Regions from separate parts of the Actinomyces slackii genome, predicted to be linked through region 1. Evidence: riboswitches for the same ligand, from Rfam matches in the RefSeq annotation. Region 1 holds a riboswitch; the other holds the start of a gene.
What was found. A riboswitch is a leader RNA that binds a small molecule or an ion and turns the genes downstream of it on or off. The one in region 1 is predicted to bind thiamine pyrophosphate.
Positions count from the first base shown of each region.

Region 1 (11,381 bases):
CGGGCTCGCCGGCAGAGCCGGCAGAGGGCGACGCCCACCACTTCCACCGCCGCCACTATCTGCCGGGCGTGCCGGCGCTTGTCGAGACCCCCGATGAGGGGGTGGCCGAGCTGCTGGCCACGGCCGCGGCCTTCTACCCCGACCGGATCGCCCTGGACTTCCTGGGCGCCACCACGACCTACGGCGAGCTGCTGGAGGCCAGCGAGCGGGCCGCCCAGCTGCTGCGCGAGGCCGGCGTGAGGCGCGGGGACCGGGTGGCCCTGCTCATGCCCAACTGCCCCCAGCATGTGGCGGCCATCTACGGGGCCCTGCGCCTGGGGGCGATCGTCGCCGAGCACAATCCCCTGGCCCCCGGGGAGGAGATCCGCGCCCAGCTGGCCCACCACGGGGCCCGGGTGGTGGTGGCCTGGGAGAAGGGCGTGGAGCTGATCATGGACCCGGATGCCCCTGACGGCCAGGGCCTGGAGGGCCTGACGGTCTTCAGCGTGGACATCTCGGCGGCCATGCCGGCGCGCCTTCGGGCCGCCCTGCGCCTGCCGGTGGCCCGGGCCCGCGAGCAGCGCCGGGCCATGAGGGCCACGGCCCTGCCCGCCTCGGTTCGCTCCTGGGACCGGGAGGCGGCCCGGGCCGCCCGCCTGCCCGCCTCATGGCCCTCGCCGGCGGGCGGGGACGTGGCGGTGCTGCTGCACACCGGTGGGACGACGGGCGCCCCCAAGGCCGCGGCCCTGACGCATGGCAACCTGAGGGCCAACGCGAATCAGGCCATCGCCTGGGTGCCGATGCTCCATGAGGGCGGTGAGACCTTCCTGACTCTGCTGCCCTTCTTCCACGCCTTCGGCCTGACCTTCAACGTGCTGTGCGCGGTGCAGAAGGCGGCCACCCAGGTGATGCTGCCGGCCTTCGACGTTCCCCGCGTGCTGGCGGCGCTGCGCCGCCGGCCCTGCACCTTCTTCGTGGGGGTGCCGGTCATGTTCTCGCGGATCCTGGACGGCGCAAAGGAGTCCGGGACCAGCCTGGCCGGTCTGCGCTACGGTGTGTGCGGGGCGGCGCCGATGCCGCCGGCCACGGGCAGGCGCTGGGAGGAGGCCACCGGGGGCCTGTTCATCGAGGGCTACGGCATGACGGAGACCAGCCCGATCGTCGCCGGCACTCCCATGGGGCCCAGTCGGCGCATCGGCGCGCTGGGGCTGCCCTTCCCCTCCACGGATGTGCGCGTGGTCGACCCCGAGGATCCGGATCCCGGCCGGGAGGTGCCCGACGGCGAGCCCGGTGAGCTGCTGGTGCGCGGCCCCCAGGTCTTCGCCGGCTACTGGGAGGATGAGCAGGCCACGGCCGAGGCCATGCTGCCCGGCGGCTGGCTGCGCACGGGAGACATGGTGCGCCGCGAGGACTCCTTCCTGTGGATGGCCGACCGCAGGCGCGAGCTCATCCTCACCGGGGGCTTCAACGTCTATCCCTCCCAGGTCGAGGAGGCGATCCGCTCCATGGACGGGATCGCCGATGTCGCCGTGGTCGGCCTGCCCGACGGGGCCAACGGGGAGACCGTGGTGGCCGCCGTCGTCCTGGAGCCCGGGGCGGGCGAGGTGACGCTGGAGGCGGTGCGCTCCCATGCGGGGGCGAGCCTGCCTCGCTACGCCCTGCCCAGGCGCATGGAGGTTCTCGACGAGCTCCCGCGCACGGTGATCGGCAAGGTGCTGCGCCGCGTGGTGCGCGATCAACTGCTCGCACACGGTCCTGGCGGCGCGGCACCGGGATCTCCTCAGTCCTGAGGGACCGACCAGCCCGCCAGGCACCGACGTACTTCAACGGCTGGATCTGGGGCTGCCATGATGGCGCGGACCATGGCGGTTCCGGCCACCCCGGTGGCCGCGAGCGCCGGGACGTCATCGGGCCGAACATTCCCGATGGCCACGATGGGCAGGGCACTGGCAGCGACGAGGTCGCGATAACCGCCCACTCCGAGGGGCACTCGCCTCGACGGCTTGGTCGGTGTGGGCCGGAAGGGACCAGCGCCGAGGTAGTCGATGTCTCCTGCCAGGTCCTGGGCGCGGCGCACGAGCGGGAGCGTGCCTGCGGTCATCCCTATCAGCGCCCGCGGGCCCAGCAGCGCCCGCGCATCCCGCGCGGGCAGGTCGTCCTGCCCCAGGTGGACGCCATGCACCGCCTCCCCCTGCCGTGCCAGCGCCCAGGCGACGTCAGCACGATCGTTGACCAGGACTCGAGTACGAGGACTCGCTGCCGCGACCGCCCGTGCAACCTGACGGGCGAGCTCCATGAGACCACGGGCGGTGGCCTCCTTGGCTCGCACCTGAACCACACCGGCTCCAGCCGCTGCCGCGCGTGCGGCGGTCTCGACAGCGCGGTCCCCCGTCCCGGAGGTCACAAGGCAGCAGCGCAGGTCCACCGCGCGCCTGGGCGCGCTCATCATCCCGCCTCATCCAGGCAGTCCAGGAGCGCCACCTGGAAGGACCCCATGGCGGTGGAACGGGATGCGGCATCCTGTCCGGCGAGCCCGAGCAGCGCCGTGGCGCCGACCGCTGATTCCCACGGGCTCAGCCCCGCCCCCAGGCCGGATGCCATGAGAGCGCCGAGAAGGCATCCGGTCCCTGTGACCCGGGTCAGCAGAGGGCTGCCGCAGTGCAGGCGGATGGTGCGGCGCCCATCCGTGATGAGATCGGCCTCGCCGGATACCGCCACGATCCCACCAGTGCGCTGCGCCAATGCCATGGCCTCCGCCTCCGCCTCCTCAGGGCGCGCTGTCGTATCGGTGCCGCATCCGCCTCGGGAGCCGTTCAGGGCTCGTATCTCCGAGGCGTTGGCCCGTACGACCGCAGGGCCCTGGTCCAGGAGCCGGTGGGCGAGTGCGGTGCGCACCGGTGCGATCCCAACGGCCACTGGGTCCAGCACCCATGGATGACCGGAGGCGCGGGAGGCTGTCACCGTTGCGGGGATCCCCCGCGCGCCGTCGGCTGACAGGGCTCCGAGATTGACCAGGAGGGCATCCGCCTGGCCGGTCATCATCGGGGCCTCCTCCACCGTCTCAGTCATCATCGGACGGCTCCCCACAGCCAGCAGTCCGTTGGCGACCAGATGCATCGAGGCCGTGGCAGTCAGACAGTGAACGAGTGGTGCCCGGGAGCGCAGGGCGGCAGCGGTCCTCCTGGCCAGGGCGCGAATATCAACGGCCTCATGGTCAATCCCCGTCATCGCCCACCTGCCCGCACGATCTCATCAAGACCCATCGCCGTATCCCGGGGCGCCAGGGATGGCCCTGCCAGCGCTCCCAGGCTCAGGAGCCCACCACCGAGGATCACCAGCAGAGTGTCCGCACCGCGCCCCAGCATCGACTCCAGAACGGGCAGGTAGAGCGGGTAGAGGGAGGGCACGATCAGGGAGAGGCTGTAGGCGCTGCCATACCCCGTGGAGCGCACCTCTGTGGGGAAGCGCTCGCAGAGGTAGGCGGCCACCGGCCCGTAGGCACTGACCGTGGCGGCCTGAAGGACGGCGACCCCCATGATGGCACCGGGCAGGGTGGTGCTGGCGAGGGCCGCGTGCCACACAAGCACGCCGAGAGTCGATGCCGTCAGGCCCCAGGCGGCCAAGAGGCGCCGCCGTCCCACCAGGGTGGACCAGTGCCCGGCGAGGATCATGGCCGCGGCCTGGACAAGGGCCGCGGCACCCATCACCACTGCCACCGAGGGCATCGTCACGGACGGGCCGGCGCTGATCCGGGAGGTGAGGATGAGAACAGTCGCAGTGGTGAGAAGCCACAACCCCGACATCATGACGAAGCACTGCCAGAAGGGCCTCGCCCACTGACCGCGTAGGAGCGAGCGTAGCGTGGGGTGCGCGGCGCCGGGGATGCGTCTGGCCGCCTCACGGTGGAAGCTCGGCGAATCCGGAACGTGGCGCCGGTAGTAGAGGGTCATTCCCAGCGAGGCGCCGGCCCCGGCGAGGAAGAGGAGGCGCCAGCCCCACACGCTGTAGGTGTCCGGGCCCAGAGCAGTCAGGAGCCCCGCGGTGCCGAAGGCGATGGTGGCCTGGGCCAGGGGGGCCATGGACAGGATGAGTCCACTGGCAAGGCCGCGCCGTGGCGGCCGGCACCACTCCATGGCCAGCGGGATAGCGGCTGAGTACTCCCCGGCGACGAGCACACCGGCGGCGAATCGCAGGGCGATGAGAAGGCCGAGGCAGGCCGGTCCGAGGAGGGCATGGGTGGGCAGGACAGCGATGGCCAGGGCGCACAATGCGGTTCCGGCGGTGGCCAGGCACGTGGTGCGACTGCGTCCGATCCTGTCAGCGACCCGCCCCAGGATCACGGCGCCCACGGGGCGCCCCAGCAGCATGGCGGTGACCGCCACGGCCCCCGCCAAGGAGGGCGCCCAGGGGCCCGTCACATGGTCGAGCGCCGGAGCCAGGGCCACGAGCGGAAGGAAGATGTGGAGCGCGTCCACCCAGTTCCCCACGACCCCTGCGCCCAGGGCGGCCCGCCCCTGGGCACTCAGGGTCTCGGCCCGCTCGGCATCACGCATGTCTGAACCGGTGCTCACGGCGCTCATGCCTGGACCTCAACGGCACTGGGAGCGTCGATGGCCCGCCGGAGACGGTGGGCGTGGTCGATGGGGCCGTTGCCCCGTCCGACCTTCAGCGCCTCACCATGGGCGACGGCCTCGTGCAGCCACGCGGTGACCCACGCGAGCGCCGCTTCCGGCTCCTGGCCTGCGGCGAGCCGGGTGGCCAGGGCGGAGGCGAGGGAGCAGCCGGTGCCGTGCGTGGCGGTGGTCCGTACTCGAGGGGCGGCCGAGCGGGCAAGGACGCCTCCGGGGCCCACGAGGATGTTGGCCACGTCCTGACCGTCCAGGTGTCCCGTCTTGACCACCACCTGGGTGCCGGTGCGCGTGGACCAGCGCATGGCCTGCTCGACGGCCTCACCCTCGCTGCGGGCCAGGGGCTCGCCGGTGAGAGCAGCCAGCTCGGGGATATTAGGGGTCACGATCGCCCGGCGCCGGCACAGGCGGCGCAGGGCGGCCTCAGCATCCGGTGCGAGGAGCCGGTCGCCGCTGGTCGACACCATGACGGGGTCGATGATCAGGATGGCAGGCGCCTGCTCGTCCAACCAGCGAGCCACGGTGGTGATGATGTCCCTCGTGCCGAGCATGCCGAGTTTAACGGCATCGATGGTGACGTCCTCGCTGACGGCGCGCAACTGCCCCTCAAGAAATGCGACCGGAGGCACGTGCACGGCGCGGAGCCCTGTCGTGTTCTGCGCCACGAGGCAGGTGACCGCATTCATCGCATAGCCACCGGCAGCGGTGATGGCCTTGCAGTCGGCGCTCGTTCCCGCACCCCCCGTGGGGTCGGTCCCAGCTACTGCGAGAACGCGGGGAACGGATTGGGCATGCACAGATGACGGCATGTGGACATCCCTTCGCTAGTACGAACTAGATCAGGTTCCACGGGTGTGATCTCAGCGCCGGTCGGCGCACCCCGTGTCCACGGCCCAACGTAGACCACATCATGCGCGCGCGCCACCACCCCACTCGTCCCAGCCGCTGAGGTGAGTGAGGCGGCGGGATGCTGGGTCGCGCACTCGCTTGCGCACCGCCTACAGGAGCCGGAGCTCCTCCAGGGTCTTCCGCAGAGCGGCGACCTCCTCGGCCTGCGCGCGCACCAGGGGCAGGCGCAGGTCGGCATGGGGCAGGCGGCCCTGGAGGAGGAGGGCCTCCTTGGCCATGACGGCCCCCTGTCCCCCGCCCATCATGGCCTTGACCAGGGGTCGCATGCGCTGAGCCACGGCGCGGGCGCCGGGCAGGTCGCCGGCGTCGACCTCCTCGATCATGGTGCGCCAGGAGTGGGCGTCGGCGTGGGCCACCACGGAGACGACGCCGGAGGCGCCGTGGGCCAGCCAGGCGAAGTTCAGGCCGTCGTCGCCGGAGTAGAACTCCAGGCCGGTGGCCTCCATGCGGGCGAAGCCCTGCTCGACGTCGCCGGTGGCGTCCTTGACGGCCTTGACCCGGGGGTGCTCGGCCAGGCGGGCCAGGGTCTCATCGGTGATGCGCACCCCGGTGCGACCGGGGATGTCGTAGATCATGACCGGCAGGTCGGTGGCCTCGACGACCGCCATGATGTGCTGGTAGACGCCCTCCTGACTGGGGCGGTTGTAGTAGGGGGCGTTGATGAGCAGGCCCTGGGCTCCGGCCTCCTGTGAGCCCACACCGTTGCGCACCGCGTGGGCGGTGTCGTTGGAGCCGGCCCCGGCCACGATCATGGCCCGTCCGGCCAGGGCGTCCTTGACCTCGCGGATGAGGGCCTGCTTCTCGGGCAGGTGGGTGGTGGGGGCCTCGCCGGTGGTGCCGGACAGCAGGATCATGTCCGCGCCGTCCTCGACAAGGCTGAGGGCCAGCGCCTGGGCTGCGGGGATGTCCAGCTCGCCCTGCGGGGTGAAGGGCGTGACCATGGCGACGCCGACGGAACCGAAGCTGCGGGAGGGGGCGGTGCTCATGGGCACAGCCTAGCGCCGTGGTAGGCGCTGCACTGAGGATTGCCCACCGGGCGGGGCCAGATGGCTGCGGTAGCGATCGCTTAGGCTCGGGCCATGACCTCTCGATCAGAGTCCTGGGAGCAGGAGCCCTCGGTGTTCACCGCCAGTCCGATCGCCGGCCTGGATGCGCGCGCCGGGGGCCTGGATGCGCGCGCCGGGGGCCTGGATGAGCGCGTGGGGGCCTCGGGCGGGCCGGGCCGCGAGGATGCGCAGGCCGGATTCGTGCGCCCCGCGCGGGCCGAGGACCTGCCCGCGATGGGCCGGGTCCACGCGGCCACGATGCTGGCCTCCCTGGAGGCGGCCCATGACTCGGCCCACGGCGCCGCCCTGCCCCAGGGCGTGCGCGACATGATCGCCGCCCCGGTGATCACGGCCGGCTGGCAGGAGGCGGTGACCGCCCCGCCCTCACCGGCCCATCATGTGCTGGTGTCCACGCAGGGCGACGAGGTGGTGGGGCTGCTGGGCCTGGCCCCCACGCGGGCGCGCAGCGAAGCAGAGGAGGCCGAGGGCGCAGAGGGCGCCGATGCGGCCCTGGCGGCGGAGGTCACCGCCCTGGGGGTGGATCCGGCCCATCAGGCCCGGGGCCACGGCTCGCGCCTGCTGGCGGCCGCGGTGGACCTGGCCCGTCAGGATGGCGCCCAGGCACTGGTGGTCTGGGCCGTGCGCGGGGATGAGTCCCTGACCAGCCTGCTGCGCGCGGTGGGGATGGCGCCCACAGGGGCCCGCCGCGACCTCCCCGTGGGCCAGGGCATCACGGAGGAGTGCTGGGCCGCCGCCATCTGAGCGGTGCGGCTCAGTCCAGCGCGACGTACCGGATCTCGAGGAAGTCGGCCAGCCACCGCACGATCTGCGTGACAGCGCGCTGATCCAGGGCGCCCGCCCGAGATCACGACGGCTGGGCGGCGGCCCACCTGCTCACGCCCCACCCCACGTGCGAAGTCGACCCAGACGACCTCGCCGCGAAGGAAGGAGATCTCCTGAGGCGGCAGGCCGCCCATCACGCCCTGCTCATCCCTCGACATAGTAGGTGGGGAGGTTGAGCCACTCGCGGCTCTCCGCCTCGTAACTGGCTCGCTGCTCCTGGGTCATGGAGTGGATCGCCCCTCGCAGCGATTCCATGCGCTCAGCGCGGGCCGCCTCGCGCAGGAGATCGTTGATGGCGTCATCCATCGTGCCTCCACGACGCTGCGCGTGCGCGCGCAGGAGATCTCGCGTCTCGCGGCTCACTTTGATGGTCGTCGAAGTCATACCGCCAGTATGCCGCCATGGTGCTCTTGTTCCCCGACCCGCCTGCCCGCAGGAGCGCGGGGAGTGGCGGGAGATGAAGCACCACTGCCCCGACCCGTGGGCCTCGGCTGCTTTAGATGTACTGACCGGAGACGTTGATCGGGGTGGTCAGCTGCGGTCGATGCCGACGCTGGTGGCGGTGGGTGGGGGTGTGCCGATCTGAGCCACTGTGTGGCCCGCGCACGGTTGGCGAGTGACGCTCGCTCGGCGGATCCTGCTGACCGAGAACCAGCGCACGGCATCGCGCAGGCGGCACCAACCGACGAGGTACCACGTGCCGTTGGTGTTGGCGAACACGATCGGCTCGACATCCCGTCGACTGCTCGCACCGCCGGCGGCGACGTAGTCGATGCGCAGCACGCGCTGCTCGGTCATGGCCTGTTCACAGGCAGAGCGAATGACCCTCGAGGAACTGGACGCAGGGTTGACCCACACCCGCGAGGCGAGCTGATCGACCCGCGCTCGGGTGCTCGGATCGAGGACATCCATGATCTTTCCGACCGCGGAAGCGGCGAGATCCGAGTAGGGCGCATCGGGGGCCGCGGCAACGGCGGCCAGGAGCGAGAGAGCCTGAGCGTCCGTGAGGGTCACCGGCGGCAGCGCTCCCCTGCGAAGAAGTCCGTACCCACCGCCGGGGCCCGGCCTCGACCAGAGCGGCAGCCCGGATGCCTCAAGCGCGGCCAGGTCTCTCTTGATCGTGCGGACCGAAACCTCGAACTCGCTCGCCAACTGCTCGGCGGTCCGTCCACGATCTCCCGACCGGCGCAGTGACTCGGTCAGCGCGTGGAGCCATTCCGCTCGTCTCACCGCCCGAGTCCCGTCACATTCATGCCACAAATAGTGACACACCGTTGACCGCGAGCAGTACCACACTGTCCACATGACCTCGACATCGCCCGCGGCGCGCCAGCCGCACATCGTCCTCATCCCCGGCTACTGGCTCGGCGCCTGGGCCTGGAACGAGGTGATCGAGAAGCTGACCTCCGCAGGGGTCCTGGCCACAGCCCTGACCCTGCCCGGCTTGGACCCGCAGGACCCGCAGCGCACGGCACGAACGCTCGACGACCAGGCCGAGGCCATCGCCGAGGTGCTTGATGAGTTGGGCGGCGACGCCGTCCTGGTGGCGCACAGTGGCGCGAATGGGCCCGTGAGCCTGGCCCTGGACAGGCACCCGGAGCTGATCCGCCGCGTGATCTGGGTCGACTCCGGCCCAATGGCCAACGGCGGCGCCTACGCGCCCGACCTTCCGATGGCAGTCTCCGAACTGCCGCTGCCAGACTTCGACAGCCTGGGTCAGGAAGCCAGTCTCGACGGTCTCACCGACCTACAACTCGCCCGCTTCCGCTCCAAGGCCGTGCCCGAACCGGCCGGAGTCGCTCGCAGAACCGTCGAGCTGACCAATGCTGCACGCCACGACGTGGCCACCACCCTGATCTGCTGCTCCCTGCCCAGTGCCCAGATCCTCGCACTGGCCGAGCAAGGACACCCCATGTTCAGCGCCGTGGCCCAGCTCACCCACATGGACATGGTCGACCTGCCCACCGGCCACTGGCCCATGTGGAGTCGCCCACAGGAGCTCGCCGACGCCATTCGCACCGCAGCCAACTCGACCAATTGACCTCACGCCTCATGGTCCAGGAAGGGTGGCCTCATTGAACAACGTCCCCGACCAGGACAACTAGAGGTCGAGGAGGGCCTCCAGGCCGATGGTCAGGCCCTGACGACTGCCAACCTCTCGCACGGCCAGGACGACGCCGGGCATGAAGGAGGCGCGGTCGAAGGAGTCGGTGCGGATGGTCAGCTGCTCCCCCGGGTTGCCCAGGACGATCTCCTCGTGAGCGGTCAGGCCCCGCAGGCGCACGGCGTGGACGTGGATGCCCTCGATGACGGCGCCCCGGGCACCGTGGGGGTCCTGCTCGGTGGCATCCGGGCTGGGGCCCAGGCCGGCCTGTTCGCGGGCGGCCGCCATGGCGGTGGCGGTGGCCACGGCAGTGCCCGAGGGGGCGTCGACCTTGCCCGGGTGGTGGAGCTCGATGACCTCGGCCGACTCGAAGTACCGGGCGGCCTTGGCCGCGAATCCCATGGCCAGGACCGCGGACAGGGCGAAGTTGGGGGCGATGAGGACGCTGCGGCCGCTGGCCTCTGGGCGCTCGAGGTGCTCGCGGATGCGGTCATAGGACTCCGAGGTCCAGCCGGTGGTTCCCACGACGACGTCGAGGCCGGCATCGATGAGGGCGTGGACATTGGCCTCGGTGACATCGGGGACGGTGAAGTCGACGGCCACCTGGGCCCCGCCCAGGTGCTCGGCATCAAGGGCATCGCCCACATCCAGGCGGGCGACGAGCTCGAGCCCCTCAGCATCCTCGACCGCCTGGCAGACGGTCGACCCCATGCGCCCGGCGGCGCCCACAACAGCAACGCGAATGGTCATGCCGGCAGTCTACGCAGCATCCCGCGAGCCGCGGCCGGGCCGTGTGCCCACCGTGAACATCGTTGAGACTCGCCCAGCAGTCTCTCCCCGCCCGACAGCGCGGGTTGGTGAGGCTGCGCCATCTACCACTGCGGCACCCCATCGTGCGTGGCCACTGGCTCCACCAGCTCAGGCCGCGTGGTCGTGCGCCGACTCACACCTTGTTCTTGCGGACAGACGTCCTCTCGACACCATCTATGCACTATCCTGAGTAAAGTGCAAACTTTGCACTATCTGGCGTGAAGTGTATTTCAATGGATGGGGAGGGCCGCATGACACCGACCATGAGCGCACGCGAGCGCATCCGCTGGCTGGAACAGTTGGCAATCCAGGAGGCAGCCCTGGACCTGACGCTGACCAAGGGCTACGCCCACTTCACGATGGACGAGCTCGCCAAGGCCACCGGCATGCCGCGGCGCACCCTGTTCCAGCGCGTCGGCGACAAGATGTCGGCTGTCCTCGGCGTCGAGGAGACGCCCCACATCGACCATCTGCCGCCGATGGACCCGGCGCTGCCTCCCCTCGCCGCCTGCACCGACCTCGCCGTGCAGCTCATCGACCGGATAGAGGTGGATGAATCAGTCGTCGCGATCCACGCCAAGAGGCGCCAGGCCATCGCGCAGGAGCCCCGTCTCGCGGAGGAGATGATCCAGCGCACAACCCGCAACATGGCCGCGCTCGGTGAGATCCAGCGCGTACAGCGCGGTTGGAGCGCTGACGACCCACGTCCGCAGGTGCTCGCGCGCGTCCTCGGCGTACTGGTCGAGCAGGCGGTCACCAACGTACTCGCCGCCCGCGACCAGGGCACCGCCCTCGATCTCGGCGATGAGTTACGACGCCTCGCCGACGCCCTCAAGTCCCTGGTCTGAGCTGATACCAGGACTGGGAGCAGCCGAATGCGCGCCAGCGCCACACCCGCCCCTGCTGCACCGGGCGCTGACCGACTCGCCACGGCCTGAAAGAAACTCGAGACCCTATGGCGTCGACCGATCCCGCGCACCACACGCCAAAGACCGCCCGCCCAAGACGGAAGCGCCGCATCGTGCTTTCGATCATCGCTGCACTCGTGACGATCCCCGTTCT
Region 1 is NZ_LR134363.1:2,685,742-2,697,122, forward strand. It holds gene EL266_RS11015 (AMP-binding protein) at 1-1,769, shown strand, start outside; gene EL266_RS11020 (thiamine phosphate synthase) at 1,760-2,428, opposite strand; gene thiM (hydroxyethylthiazole kinase) at 2,425-3,207, opposite strand; gene EL266_RS11030 (MFS transporter) at 3,204-4,550, opposite strand; gene thiD (bifunctional hydroxymethylpyrimidine kinase/phosphomethylpyrimidine kinase) at 4,556-5,416, opposite strand; TPP riboswitch at 5,407-5,500, opposite strand; gene dapA (4-hydroxy-tetrahydrodipicolinate synthase) at 5,606-6,502, opposite strand; gene EL266_RS11045 (GNAT family N-acetyltransferase) at 6,596-7,324, shown strand; partial or broken gene EL266_RS14065 (hypothetical protein) at 7,435-7,563, opposite strand; gene EL266_RS13430 (hypothetical protein) at 7,550-7,711, opposite strand; gene EL266_RS11055 (helix-turn-helix transcriptional regulator) at 7,937-8,755, opposite strand; gene EL266_RS11060 (alpha/beta fold hydrolase) at 8,709-9,446, shown strand; gene dapB (4-hydroxy-tetrahydrodipicolinate reductase) at 9,507-10,259, opposite strand; gene EL266_RS11070 (TetR/AcrR family transcriptional regulator) at 10,571-11,167, shown strand; gene EL266_RS11075 (alpha/beta hydrolase) at 11,275-11,381, shown strand, end outside.

Region 2 (11,381 bases), 1.5 Mb from region 1:
CGTCGTCGTCCTCCAGGTCCTCATAGGGCGAGATGTACTGCTCATAGGCCCGCTCGGCCTTGGTGTGCAGGAACATGATCTGCCGATGGATCTCCATGCGGAAGGTCGCCACCGAGTTCGGATCGGTGGCCTGGAGCTCAGCGGCGGTCTGCTTGGCCTGGGCACCGAACTCGCGGGCGCGGGCCTCCATGCGGTCGAGGTAGACCGTCATGCGGTTGGACAGGGCTTGGAGCTCGGCGTGGTACTGGGCGAAGGTGGGCATCATGGCCTCCTGGCGCTGGCGGGGACAGTGGACGTTCGGGGCGGGCGCGGCGGCCCGCGGGCTCACGGCGGGGGCCGGCGCCCGGCGGTGATGAAGGCGTAGCCGCAGTAGGCGCACTCGGCCAGGTCGTAGGGCTCCTGGCGCCCGGCGCCGCAACCCGGGCAGGTGCGCACGGTGACCACCAGCTCGTCCTTGGCGTACTGGATGGAGGAGGGGGCTGAGCCCTGGGCCCGCTCCTGGGCGCGGCGGCGCATGCGCTCGACCAGGGACTCGCTCATCAGAAGGCCTCCAGGATCTGGGCCTTCTTGGCCGCGTACTCCTGGTCGGTGATGAGCCCGGCCTCGGCCAGCTGCTTGAGCCGCTGGAGGCGGGCCACCGGGTCATCCGCGGCAGGAGCCTGGGGGGCGGGGGCCGGGGCCTGGGGCGCCGGGGCGCTGTGGGGAGCCGGGCCGGGGGCCGGCGCCTGGGGGGCCAGGGCGCCCGGGGCCTGCGCGGCGGCGGCGCCCTGGGGCATCTGGCCCATCATCATGCCCATGGCCATCCCGGCCTGGGCGCCGGCGCCCACGGCCGTGGACTGGTCCCCGACGGCCACCGCGGTCTGGAACTGCTGGAAGCGCTGCATGTCCCCGATCATGTTCATCGAGGTCACGGTGTCGTAGTACTTGTTGACCTCATCGGGCAGGGTCACCGAGGCGATGGTGAACTGGGTGATCGAGACCCCCAGGTCCTCGAAGTAGGGGGCGATGGCGGGGGCCAGGCGGGCGTTGACCGCCGAGAGGTTCGCGGCGACGTCGCGCACCGCGATGCCGGAGGTCGCCAGGATCTCGCCGAACTTCGCGGCGATGTAGTCGCGCAGCTGGACCTCCAGGTCCCGGATGGACAGGATCGGGTAGGCCCCGGCGTACTCGCGGAAGAAGCGGGCCACATCGGTCACGCGCGCCGAGTAGGAGCCGAAGGCGCGCACCCGCACCTGGCCGAACTGCGGGTCGGCCATCATGACCGGCGCCGGGGTGCCCCATTTCAGGTCGACGAACTGGCGGACGGCCACGTAGAAGACGTCGTAGACATGCGGGGAGGCGAAGCCGTACTTCCAGCCGGCCAGGTCGGACAGGACCGGGATGTTCTGCGTGGGCAGGGTGTGGGTGCCCGGGCCGTAGACCATGGAGGCCTGGCCCCGTGAGAGCAGCAGGGCCGCCTGGTTCTCGCGGACCACGAGCTGGGCGCCGGACTTGATGCGCCCCTCCTGGTCGGGGAAGCGCCACAGCACCCACTGGGGGTCGGGATCAAGACACTCGATGATCTCGATGAACGGGCTGCGAGGCATCGTCTGCTCCTCTGTTGGTGGTCGGGGAGGGCCGCAGGCTCGCGGGATCCCGCGCCTGAGCGGGCGGGCCGCGAGCGCTCCTGCGCAGGAGGGGCCAGGAGGGACTCAGGCGGAACCTTGGGCGACCAGCAATCCGGATGCTAGCCCGATGGACTGTTCAACTGCGAGCCGGCGGCGGGGCCCGCGCATGGGCAGGTCTCCCCATCCCCACCGGTGCCCATCAACTGCCCATTGACACCACGCCGATCATCCCTTGCATCCCCCGCGCCGGCGTGGGCCTCAGCCCGTCACTCCCGTGCCCAAGATCACCCAGGATGCGCGGTGGTCGCGGATGCCTCCGTGGCCGCTCGGGGGCCGCTCGGGGTGAGGGGCGCGGCCTGGGGCGCCGGCCCAGGACCCAGGCGGAGGGGCCCGGCGTCGAGGACGTGGGTTCGCGTCGAGGACGAGCCTTTGCGTATCAGACGTGCCTTCGCGTCAATCGCCCCTGTGCTAACCCCAGTCGGATGACGCGAACCCTCGTCGTCGACGCAAACGCACGTCGTCGGCGCGGTGCGGGCGGGGTGCAGGACGACGGCGCGCGGCTCCCACAGCTCCGGCGACTCCGACGGCTCTCGCGCCGATCACACCCACGCGGTGCGGGCGGGGTCCAGGACGACGGCGAGGCGATCACCGGGGCGGTGAGGTCGCGCGGTCAGCACCGTGGCGCGCCCCAGCCCCTCGACGTCGGCCACCGCCTCCCACTGGCCGCGGCGCAGCCGGCAGGAGACCACCCGCGCCTCCAGGCCCGGGCCCCCGCGCTCGGCCTCCCCCTCCACCGAGCCCAAGGCCCCCGGGGCCAGGGCCAGCAGCCCCGACGCCTGCGGGCCGTCGGCGGGCGGCAGGCCGAGCCGGGCGGCGGTCTTGGCCGGCAGGAAGGGCCCGAAGCCCAGGAACTCGGCCACCTCCCGGCTGCCCGGATCCGACCACAGCTCCTCAGGGCTCCCCACGCGCATGAGCCGGCCCGCGCTCATGATGCCCACCCGGTCGGCCACGGTCATGGCCTCATCCTGGTCGTGGGTGACATACAGGGCGGTGGTGCCCTGGTCCCGCAGGATGGCGCGCAGGTCGGCCGCCAGCTGCTCGCGCAGGGCCCGGTCCAGGGCGGAGAGCGGCTCATCGAGGAGCAGCAGGCGCGGCCGGGGCGCCAGGGCCCGCGCCAGGGCCACGCGCTGGGCCTGACCGCCCGACAGCGTGGCAATGGCCCGGCCCTCATAGCCCGACAGCCCCACCAGCTCGAGCATCTCGGCCACGCGGCGGTCCCGCTCCTGGCGCGCCATGCCGGCCAGGCCGTAGGCGATATTGCCGCCCACGTCCCGATGTTCGAAGAGCTGGCCGTCCTGGAACATGAGGCCGAAGCCGCGCCGGTGCACCGGCACGGGAACAACCGACTCCCCCCGCCAGGCGATCGAGCCCTCGGCGTCCTCCAGCCCGGCCACGGCCCGCAGCAGGGAGGACTTCCCCGAGCCCGAGGCCCCCAGGAGGGCCACCACCTCCCCCGGCGCCATATCCAGGTCCACGCCGTCGACGGCGCGCAGGCCCCCATAGCTGACACTCAGCCCCTCAAGGCTCAGGGCGATCTCAGGCATCAGTGCTCCTCTCGGGCGGCGCGGGCAGGGACGGCACAGGGACCGGCGGCGCGGGGCGCGCCTTCGGGCCGACGCCGGGGCCCGCATCCGAGCCGACACCTGGGCCCACGTCAGGGCGCGCCTCGGGGCCCGCCCGCCCCGTGGCTGCCCCGCTCATGCCCGCCCGGTCCGGGTCGCGGCGCGAGCGCGCCGTCTGCGCCCATTCGCAGGCCAGCATGATCGCCGTCGACCCGACCGCCAGGACCACCCCGGCAGCCAGCGCCATCCCCTGGTTCTGGGCTCCCGGGCTGGAGATGAGGCGGAAGACCACCACCGGCAGCGTCGGCTCCTGAGGGCGCACGAGGAAGGACGTCGCCCCGAACTCCCCCAGGGAGGTGGCCAGGGCCAGCCCCGCCGCCAGGCCGCTGGCGCGCAGCAGCTGGGGGCCATCCACCGTGGCCAGGACCCGTCCCGGCCCCGCCCCCAGGGAGGCGGCCGCCTCGCGCTGGCGCGGATCGATGGCCCGCAGCGCCGGCAGGAGGGTGCGCACCACCAGCGGCACCGCCACCACCGCCTGGGCCAGGGGCAGAATCCACCACGAGCTCGTCAGGGCCAGGGGCGGTCGGGTCAGGGTGATGAGGAAGCCGAAGCCCACCGTGACCGCCGAGACCCCCAGGGGCAGCATGACGACGGCGTCCAGCAGCCCCAGGGCCCGGCGCGCCGCCCGCCCGCGGGGCCGGCGCGAGACCACCAGGCTCACCGCCGCCCCCACCACCAGGGCGATCACCGCGGCGGCCAGGGCCACGCGCACCGAGTTGGCGGCGGCCTGCCAGACCGTGACCACCAGGGCGTTGCGGCGACCCGTCGTGCCCAGGTCGGCGTAGTTGGCCAGGGTCCACTGCCCCGCGCGGCGCAGCGAGCGGGTCGCCAGCACCGCCATGGGCGCCACCAGCAGCCCTCCCACCACCAGCAGGGTCACCCCCAGGGCCGGGGCGTCGGCGGCCCGCAGGGGCTGGGCCGGGACGTCCAGGCGCAGCCGCAGCCGCGTCTGGGTGGCGCGGCGGGCCCGCTCGCAGGCCCACAGCACCATGGCGATCACCAGCAGCTGGAGGATCGACAGGACCGCCGCGCCCCGCAGGTCCAGGTACTGGGCGGTCAGGACGTAGATCTCGGTCTCGATGGTGCCCGCGCCCATGCCTCCCAGCACCAGCACCACCCCGTAGGCGGTGGCGCAGAACAGGAAGACCAGGGCGGCGGCCGAGGCGATGGCCGGGGTCAGCGCCGGGAGGGTCACCGTGGCGAATGCGCGCAGCGGCCCCGCGCCCAGTGCCCGGGCGGCCTCCACCGAGCGCGGATCCAGGCGGGACCACATGGTGCCCACCATCCGCACCACGAGCCCGTAGTTGAAGAAGACCAGGGCCGCCACCACCGCGGTCATCGTCCCCTCCAGGCGCAGGCCCGCGACCTCGCCGCCCAGGGGGCCGGAGGGGGAGAACAGGGCGTGGAAGGCCAGGCCCACCACCACGCTGGGCAGGACGAAGGGAGCGATGACCAGGCCGCGCAGCAGGTCCCGTCCGGGGAAGGAGCGCCGGTAGAGCACCAGCGCCCCGGGCAGGGCCAGGACCACGCTGATGACGGTGCCCAGGGCGGCCTGGGCCAGGGTCTGGCCGATGATGCGCCCGGTGCGCTCGCGGGCCAGGACCTCGACGACGCCCCCCAGGTCCAGTGCGCCCTCCGGGGCCAGGCCGCGGGCCATGAGGCTGGCCACCGGCCAGGCGAAGAACACGCCCAGGAAGAGAGCGGGGCCCACGACGGCGACCGTCCAGGCCGCCCCCTCCGCCCGGGATGGGCGCGGGCCGGACGGGGCAGGACGGGACGGAACGGAACGGGGCCGGGCAGGACCGGACGGGTCCGACGGGCCGGACGGGGCAAGCCGGGCCGGGTGGGGCCGGGCCGGGCTCACGCGCCGACGGCCTTGGTCCACTGCTCCAGCCAGGTCTCGCGGTTGGCGGTGATATCGGCCGGGGTCACCTCGACCGGGGCCTTGGCCAGGGGGCCGAAGCTCGTGATCTCCGTGGGAAGGGCGGCGCCGTCGTCGACCGGGTACATGTACATCTGGCCGGGGATGTCCTCCTGAACGGTGCGGGTGAGCATCCACTCCACGAAGGCGCGCCCGCCCTTAGGGTTGGCGGCGCCGGCCAGGACCCCGGCGAACTCGACCTGGCGGAAGGCCGTGTCCAGCAGGGCCGAGGTGGTCGACGACGCGCCGTCGTCACTGAGGGTGTAGGCCGGGGAGGAGGCATAGGAGACCACGATCGGGTACGTGCCGCCCTCCCCCGCTCCGGAGAAGTTGGTGTAGTAGGCCTCCTCCCATCCCGCGTCAATGCGGGCGCCGCCGGCCACGAGGCTCTTCCAGTAGTCGGCGAAGCCCTCGGCGCCGAAGTGCCCGACCGTGGCCAGCAGCCAGGCCATGCCGGTCGAGGAGGTCGAGGGGTCGATCGCCACCAGGAGGCCGGCGTACTCGGGCTTGGCCACGTCCTCGAAGGTGGCGGGGGGCGTCAGGCCCTTGGAGGAGAAGTAGGCGGTGTCGATGTTCAGGCACACGTCCCCCATGTCGATGGGGGCCAGGGCGGGGGTGTCCTCGACGATGTAGGGCTTGGCGGAGGCCGGCAGGGTGACCGCCGTGGTGGTGTCGATGATGCCCTGCTCCAGCGCGCGCGAGGCGTAGGTGTTGTCGATGCCGAAGACGGCGTCGCCCAGCGGCGCGTCCTTGGTCAGGACGAGCTTGTTGACCAGGGCGCCGGCATCGCCGGAGGTGGTGTGGACCAGCTCGTAGCCGGTCTCGGAGGAGAAGGAGGCCAGGACGTCCTCGGACAGGGAGAAGGAGTCGTGGGTGACCACGGTGACCTTCTTGGAGCCCGCGCCCGAGCCCCCCGAGCCCGAGCAGGCGGCCAGGCCCAGGCCCAGCATGGCGGCACCGGCGCCGGCGGCGCCCAGCAGGCCGCGGCGGCTCAGCGCGGGTCGGGCGGACCGGGCAGGCCGGGCGTGCGGGGCGGGAGGGATGGAGTGGGCGGGATGGTGGATCATGGTCTGCCTCCTGGATGGTGGTCCGGAGGGCCCGGATGCGATGGCCGCGCCCGGGGAGATGCTCGACTTCCTTCGCCGGTGCTAGCCGGAGCAGGTTCGAGGGTCTGCGGGAATCCGCACTCTCAGCGCCGGGAGGCGCTCCCCTGTCGTGGGGCCAAGCCTAGATGATGCGGCTGTCCCGCTGCGCTCGGTGAGCCCGCTGCGCCCGCCGCGCTCATGCGGGCGGAATCTGAATTCGGCCGGCACGTGGGGCCGGTGGGGCGCCCGCCGCGCTCATGCGGGCGGATCGCGGGCGGATGGGGCATGATCGGGCCAGCGGGGCCGGCCGCCGTCGGCCGCCGATCGACGCGATGCGCCCGAGCGGGCGCCAAGGAGGACACATGGGCAACAAGGATGCCGGCTCCACCGACCTGGCCTGGAAGGTCACCGCGGCCGCGGCCACCCTCGCCTCGGGCTTCGTGGCCGACAAGGTCGTGGCCCTGGGATGGCGGGCCATCACCGGCCACCAGGCCCCTCGCGAGGAGGACCAGGTGCTGGAGTACAAGCTCATGGAGGTGGTGGCCTTCGCCGTCATCTCCGGGGCGGCCATCGCCCTGACCCGCCAGCTCGGCCTGCGCCAGGCCGCCAAGTGGTACGTCAAGCGCCACGCCCCGCTGCCCGCCATCGAGGCCTGAGCCCCGGGCCGCCCAGACCATGGGCCCGACCGGACGTGCCCCGGGCCCGGCAGGCCCGCGGGCGCCCACCGCTCAGCCCGCGAGGCCCAGCTCTGGCGGCGGAGGGGTGAGGGCCGCAAGCCCCATATCGCCATCTCCCCGCCCGGCCCCCGCTGGGCGGGATGGGGCGGTGCCGTACCGGTGGAGCGCCGTCGGCTCCCGAGCGGCACGACCGGCCGCGAGTAGGCTGGTGGCCGCGTCGAAGACCGCCGCCGCGAGGGCCCGGCCGGGCGCCGCGGCTGGCGCCCCCATCCCCTGAGGAGTGGCCGTTATGAGCGTTGTGCAGATCGTCTGCGCCGTCATCGTCGCCGTGGCGACGACGATCGGAGTGGCGGTTTTCGCACGCGCCTGTTGCACAATTGCCGCCCGTCTGGCCGTGGGCCGTCCCGTCCCCCGTGAGCGCCTGCGCCCCGTGATCCGGCGCGCCGTGGGGATGCTGGGGGCCGTCGTCGGGCACTCCGCCTTCAAGGGCAGGCCCTTCATCCGGGCCGCCCACTGGCTGGTCATGGTCTCCTTCCCGCTGCTCTTCCTGACCCTGGTCACCGGGTACGGCCAGGTGCTGGGCGGGGCGAGCTTCGCGCTGCCGCTGATCGGGCACGCCGCCTGGTGGGCCTGGGCCGTGGAGATCATCGCCTGGCTGTCCCTGGCCGGGATCGTGGGCCTGACCATCCTGCGGCGTCGGGTGACCCGGACCCGCACGGCCCCGACCTACCCGGCGGACTCCGAGGGCGGGCGGCGGCCGCGCACCTCGCGCTTCGCCGGATCGACGGCCTCCCAGGCGGTCTTCGTCGAGGCGATCATCATCGCCGTGGTGGCCTGCGTCCTGGTGCTGCGGATGCTGGAGCACGCCCACCTGGCGCTGTCCGCAGATCCCGCCGAGCGCGCCCTGGCCACCTGGACGCACTTCCCGCTGACCGCCTGGAGCGGGCCGCTGCTCACGCCCCTGGGGGCCGGCGGCCTGGAGGCCGCGATCCTCGTGGTGGCCACCGTCAAGGTGGTGGTCTCGATGTGCTGGTTCGTGGTGGTGGGGCTCCAGCCCTCCATGGGAGTGGCCTGGCACCGTTTCCTGGCCTTCCTCAACGTCTACGCCCGCCGCGAGATCGACGGCGCCAAGGCGCTGGGCCCGCTCCAGCCGATCGTGGTGGGCGGCGAGCCGCTGACCGAGGCCTCCATGGATGCCCTGGAGGAGGCCATGGAGGCCGCCGAGGAGGGCACCGGGCCCGAGGTGCGCCTGGGGGTGGGGCGCATCGAGGACTTCACGTGGAAGGGCCTGCTGGACTTCTCCACCTGCACCGAGTGCGGGCGATGCCAGGACCTGTGCCCCGCCTGGAACACCGGCAAGCCCCTGTCCCCCAAGCTCTTCGTCATGGCGCTGCGCGACCATCACGCCGCCGCCGCGCCCTACCTGCGGGCCGCCGCGGCCATGGGCGTCGGCCCCGAGGAGGTCAGCGCCGAGCAGGTCTCCGCGCGCCCCGCCTCGGGGGCGGGGCGACTCCTGGGCCTCCATGACGGGCTGGCTCGCGAGACCTCCCTGGGCCTGGTGGAGGGCACGGCGCATACCGGCGACGTCCTGGGGGCCCTCCTGGAGGCCAAGGCCGCGCCCGGTGAGACCGGCGTGGCCACGGCCCCCGCCCCGCTCGCCGGCGAGGTCATCCCCGCCGACGTCCTGTGGGCCTGCACCACCTGCGGGGCCTGCGTGGATCAGTGCCCGGTGGATATCGAGCATGTGGACCATGTGGTGGATGTGCGCCGCCAGCAGGTGCTCATGGAGTCGGCCTTCCCCAAGGAGCTGGGCGGCATGTTCCGCAAGCTGGAGTCCAAGGGGAACCCGTGGGGACTGGCGGCGCGCAAGCGCCTGGAGTGGGCCAAGGGCCTGGACTTCGAGGTGCCGGTGATCGGCCAGGACGTGGAGTCCGCCGCCGAGGTCGACTACCTGTTCTGGGTGGGCTGCGCCGGCGCCTATGAGGACCGCGCCAAGAAGACCACGCGGGCGGTGGCCGAGCTGCTGCACACCGCCGGGGTCAGCTTCGCGGTCCTGGGCGAGGGCGAGACCTGCACCGGCGACCCGGCCCGCCGCGCCGGCAACGAGATCCTCTACCAGATGCTCGCCGCCCAGAACGTTGAGACCCTGCGGGAGGCCGGCGCCCAGCGCATCGTGGTGACCTGCGCGCACTGCTTCAACACGATCTCGCGGGAGTACCCGCAGATCGGGGGACGCTACGAGGTGGTCCACTACACCCAGCTGCTCAACCGGCTGGTGCGCGAGGGGCGGCTGACGCCCGTTCCCCCAGATGCGGGGAGGGAGGTCGATGACCGCGCAGGCGGTGCCCTGGAGGAGGGCGCCGAAGGCGTGGCGGGGCTGGCGGGAGCGGCCCGAGGGACGAGGGCCGCGGATGGTAGCCAAGGCGCCCTCCTCCAGGACACCGCCGCCCCCACCGTCACCTACCACGACGCCTGCTACCTGGGCCGGCACAACCAGGTCTACTCCCCGCCGCGCGAGCTGCTGGAGGCCACGGGCGCCACGACGGTGGAGATGCCCCGCAGCCAGGAGCGGGGCTTCTGCTGCGGAGGCGGCGGGGCGCGCGCCTTCATGGAGGAGTCGATCGGCACGCGCATCGCCGTGGAGCGCTCCCGCGAGGCCATTGGCACAGGGGCCCAGGTGGTGGCCACAGCCTGCCCCTTCTGCACCACCATGCTCTCCGACGGCGTGGCCAGCGAGGGCGCGGACGTGCGCGTGACCGACGTCGCCACCCTCATGCTCGAGGCAGTCCACCGCGGCCAGGGAGGCTGAGCCACCCGAGTTGCACATTCATCCTGCGACCCCGCCACCCGATGTGGCGTCATTCCAAGGATCCGTCTGCCGAGACGGCCTCAGGAGCAGAGATGAATGTGCATCGCCGGCGTCGATGCACATTCATCTTGCCTCCACGACCTCTGCCCGGCGACCACAACCGCGTCATTCCGCCAATCGTGCCCCACAGGCCGCGAAATGAATGTGCAAGCCCGCCCGATGCCTCGGGGCACGACCGGTCAGCCCGTAGGCTCAAGGCATGGTCAGCCATCACGCGCAGGAGGAACCCTCGCTCTTCGATGCCGCCGCCGAGTCCGGCGGCCCGATGGTCGACGACCCCGCCCGCCCCTTGGCCGACCGGCTTCGGCCGCGCAGCCTTAGCGAGGTCGTCGGCCAGGATCACCTGCTGGCGACCGATGCCCCACTGGGGCGGATGGTGGAGGCCGGCCGCCTGTCCTCGATCATCCTGTGGGGCCCGCCGGGGTGCGGAAAGACCACGATCGCCCGACTGCTCGCCGAGCGCGCGGGTCTGGTCTTCGAGCAGATCTCCGCCACCTTCTCCGGGGTGGCCGACCTGCGCAAAGTCTTCGACGCCGCAGGGCGGCGCCGCCAGATCGGCCAGGGCACGATGCTCTTCGTCGATGAGATCCACCGGTTCAACCGCGCCCAGCAGGACTCATTCCTGCCCTTCGTGGAGGACGGCACGGTGGTGCTCGTGGGCGCCACCACGGAGAACCCGAGCTTCGAGCTCAACGGGGCGCTGCTGTCGCGCTGTCAGGTCATGGTGCTGCGCCGCCTGGATGAGGAGGCGCTGGGCGAGCTGCTGGCTCGCGCGGAGGCCCTGACCGGCCGTGCCCTGCCGCTCACCCCGGAGGCGCGCCCGGCCCTGCTGGCCATGGCCGACGGCGACGGGCGCTACCTGCTGAGCATGGTGGAGCAGATCCAGGGACTGCCCGCAGGCGCCGGGCCCGTGGGCGCAGGGGAGCTGACGGATGTGGTCGCCTCGCGGGCGCCGCTGTACGACAAGTCCTCCGAGGAGCACTACAACCTCATCTCCGCCCTGCATAAGTCGATGCGCGGCTCGGACCCGGATGCGGCGCTGTACTGGCTGGCCCGGATGCTCACCGGCGGCGAGGACCCGCTGTACGTGGCGCGGCGCCTGGTGCGCTTCGCCAGTGAGGACGTGGGCATGGCCGACCCCGGCGCCCTGCAGATCGCCCTGGCCGCGTGGCAGGCCTACGAGCGACTGGGATCCCCCGAGGGGGAGCTGGCCATCGCCCAGGCCGTGGTGCATCTGGCGACGGCGCCCAAATCGGTGGCGATCTACCGGGGCTACGGCCGGGCGGTGAGGCTCGCGCGCCGCACGGGCTCGCTCATGCCGCCGGCGCATATCCTCAACGCGCCCACCCGCCTGATGAAGGAGCTGGGCTATGGCGAGGGATACGAGTACGACCCTGATGCCGAGGATGGTTTTTCCGGTGCCGACTACCTGCCGCAGGGCGTGGAGCGCGAGCCTCTCTACGAGCCCACTGGCAACGGTCACGAGCGACGGATCCGGGAGCGCCTGGAGTACTGGCAGGCCCTGCGCGCCGAGCGCAGG
Region 2 is NZ_LR134363.1:962,791-974,171, reverse strand. It holds gene EL266_RS03995 (hypothetical protein) at 1-265, opposite strand, end outside; gene EL266_RS03990 (hypothetical protein) at 325-540, opposite strand; gene EL266_RS03985 (SPFH domain-containing protein) at 540-1,586, opposite strand; gene EL266_RS03980 (ABC transporter ATP-binding protein) at 2,207-3,211, opposite strand; gene EL266_RS13865 (ABC transporter permease) at 3,204-5,000, opposite strand; gene EL266_RS03970 (thiamine ABC transporter substrate-binding protein) at 5,150-6,277, opposite strand; TPP riboswitch at 6,328-6,432, opposite strand; gene EL266_RS03965 (DUF4235 domain-containing protein) at 6,658-6,951, shown strand; gene EL266_RS03960 ((Fe-S)-binding protein) at 7,262-9,781, shown strand; gene EL266_RS03955 (replication-associated recombination protein A) at 10,041-11,381, shown strand, end outside.
Region 2: it holds a riboswitch for thiamine pyrophosphate, as region 1 does, so the genes downstream of both, EL266_RS03970 (thiamine ABC transporter substrate-binding protein) here and thiD (bifunctional hydroxymethylpyrimidine kinase/phosphomethylpyrimidine kinase) in region 1, are expected to answer to the same signal.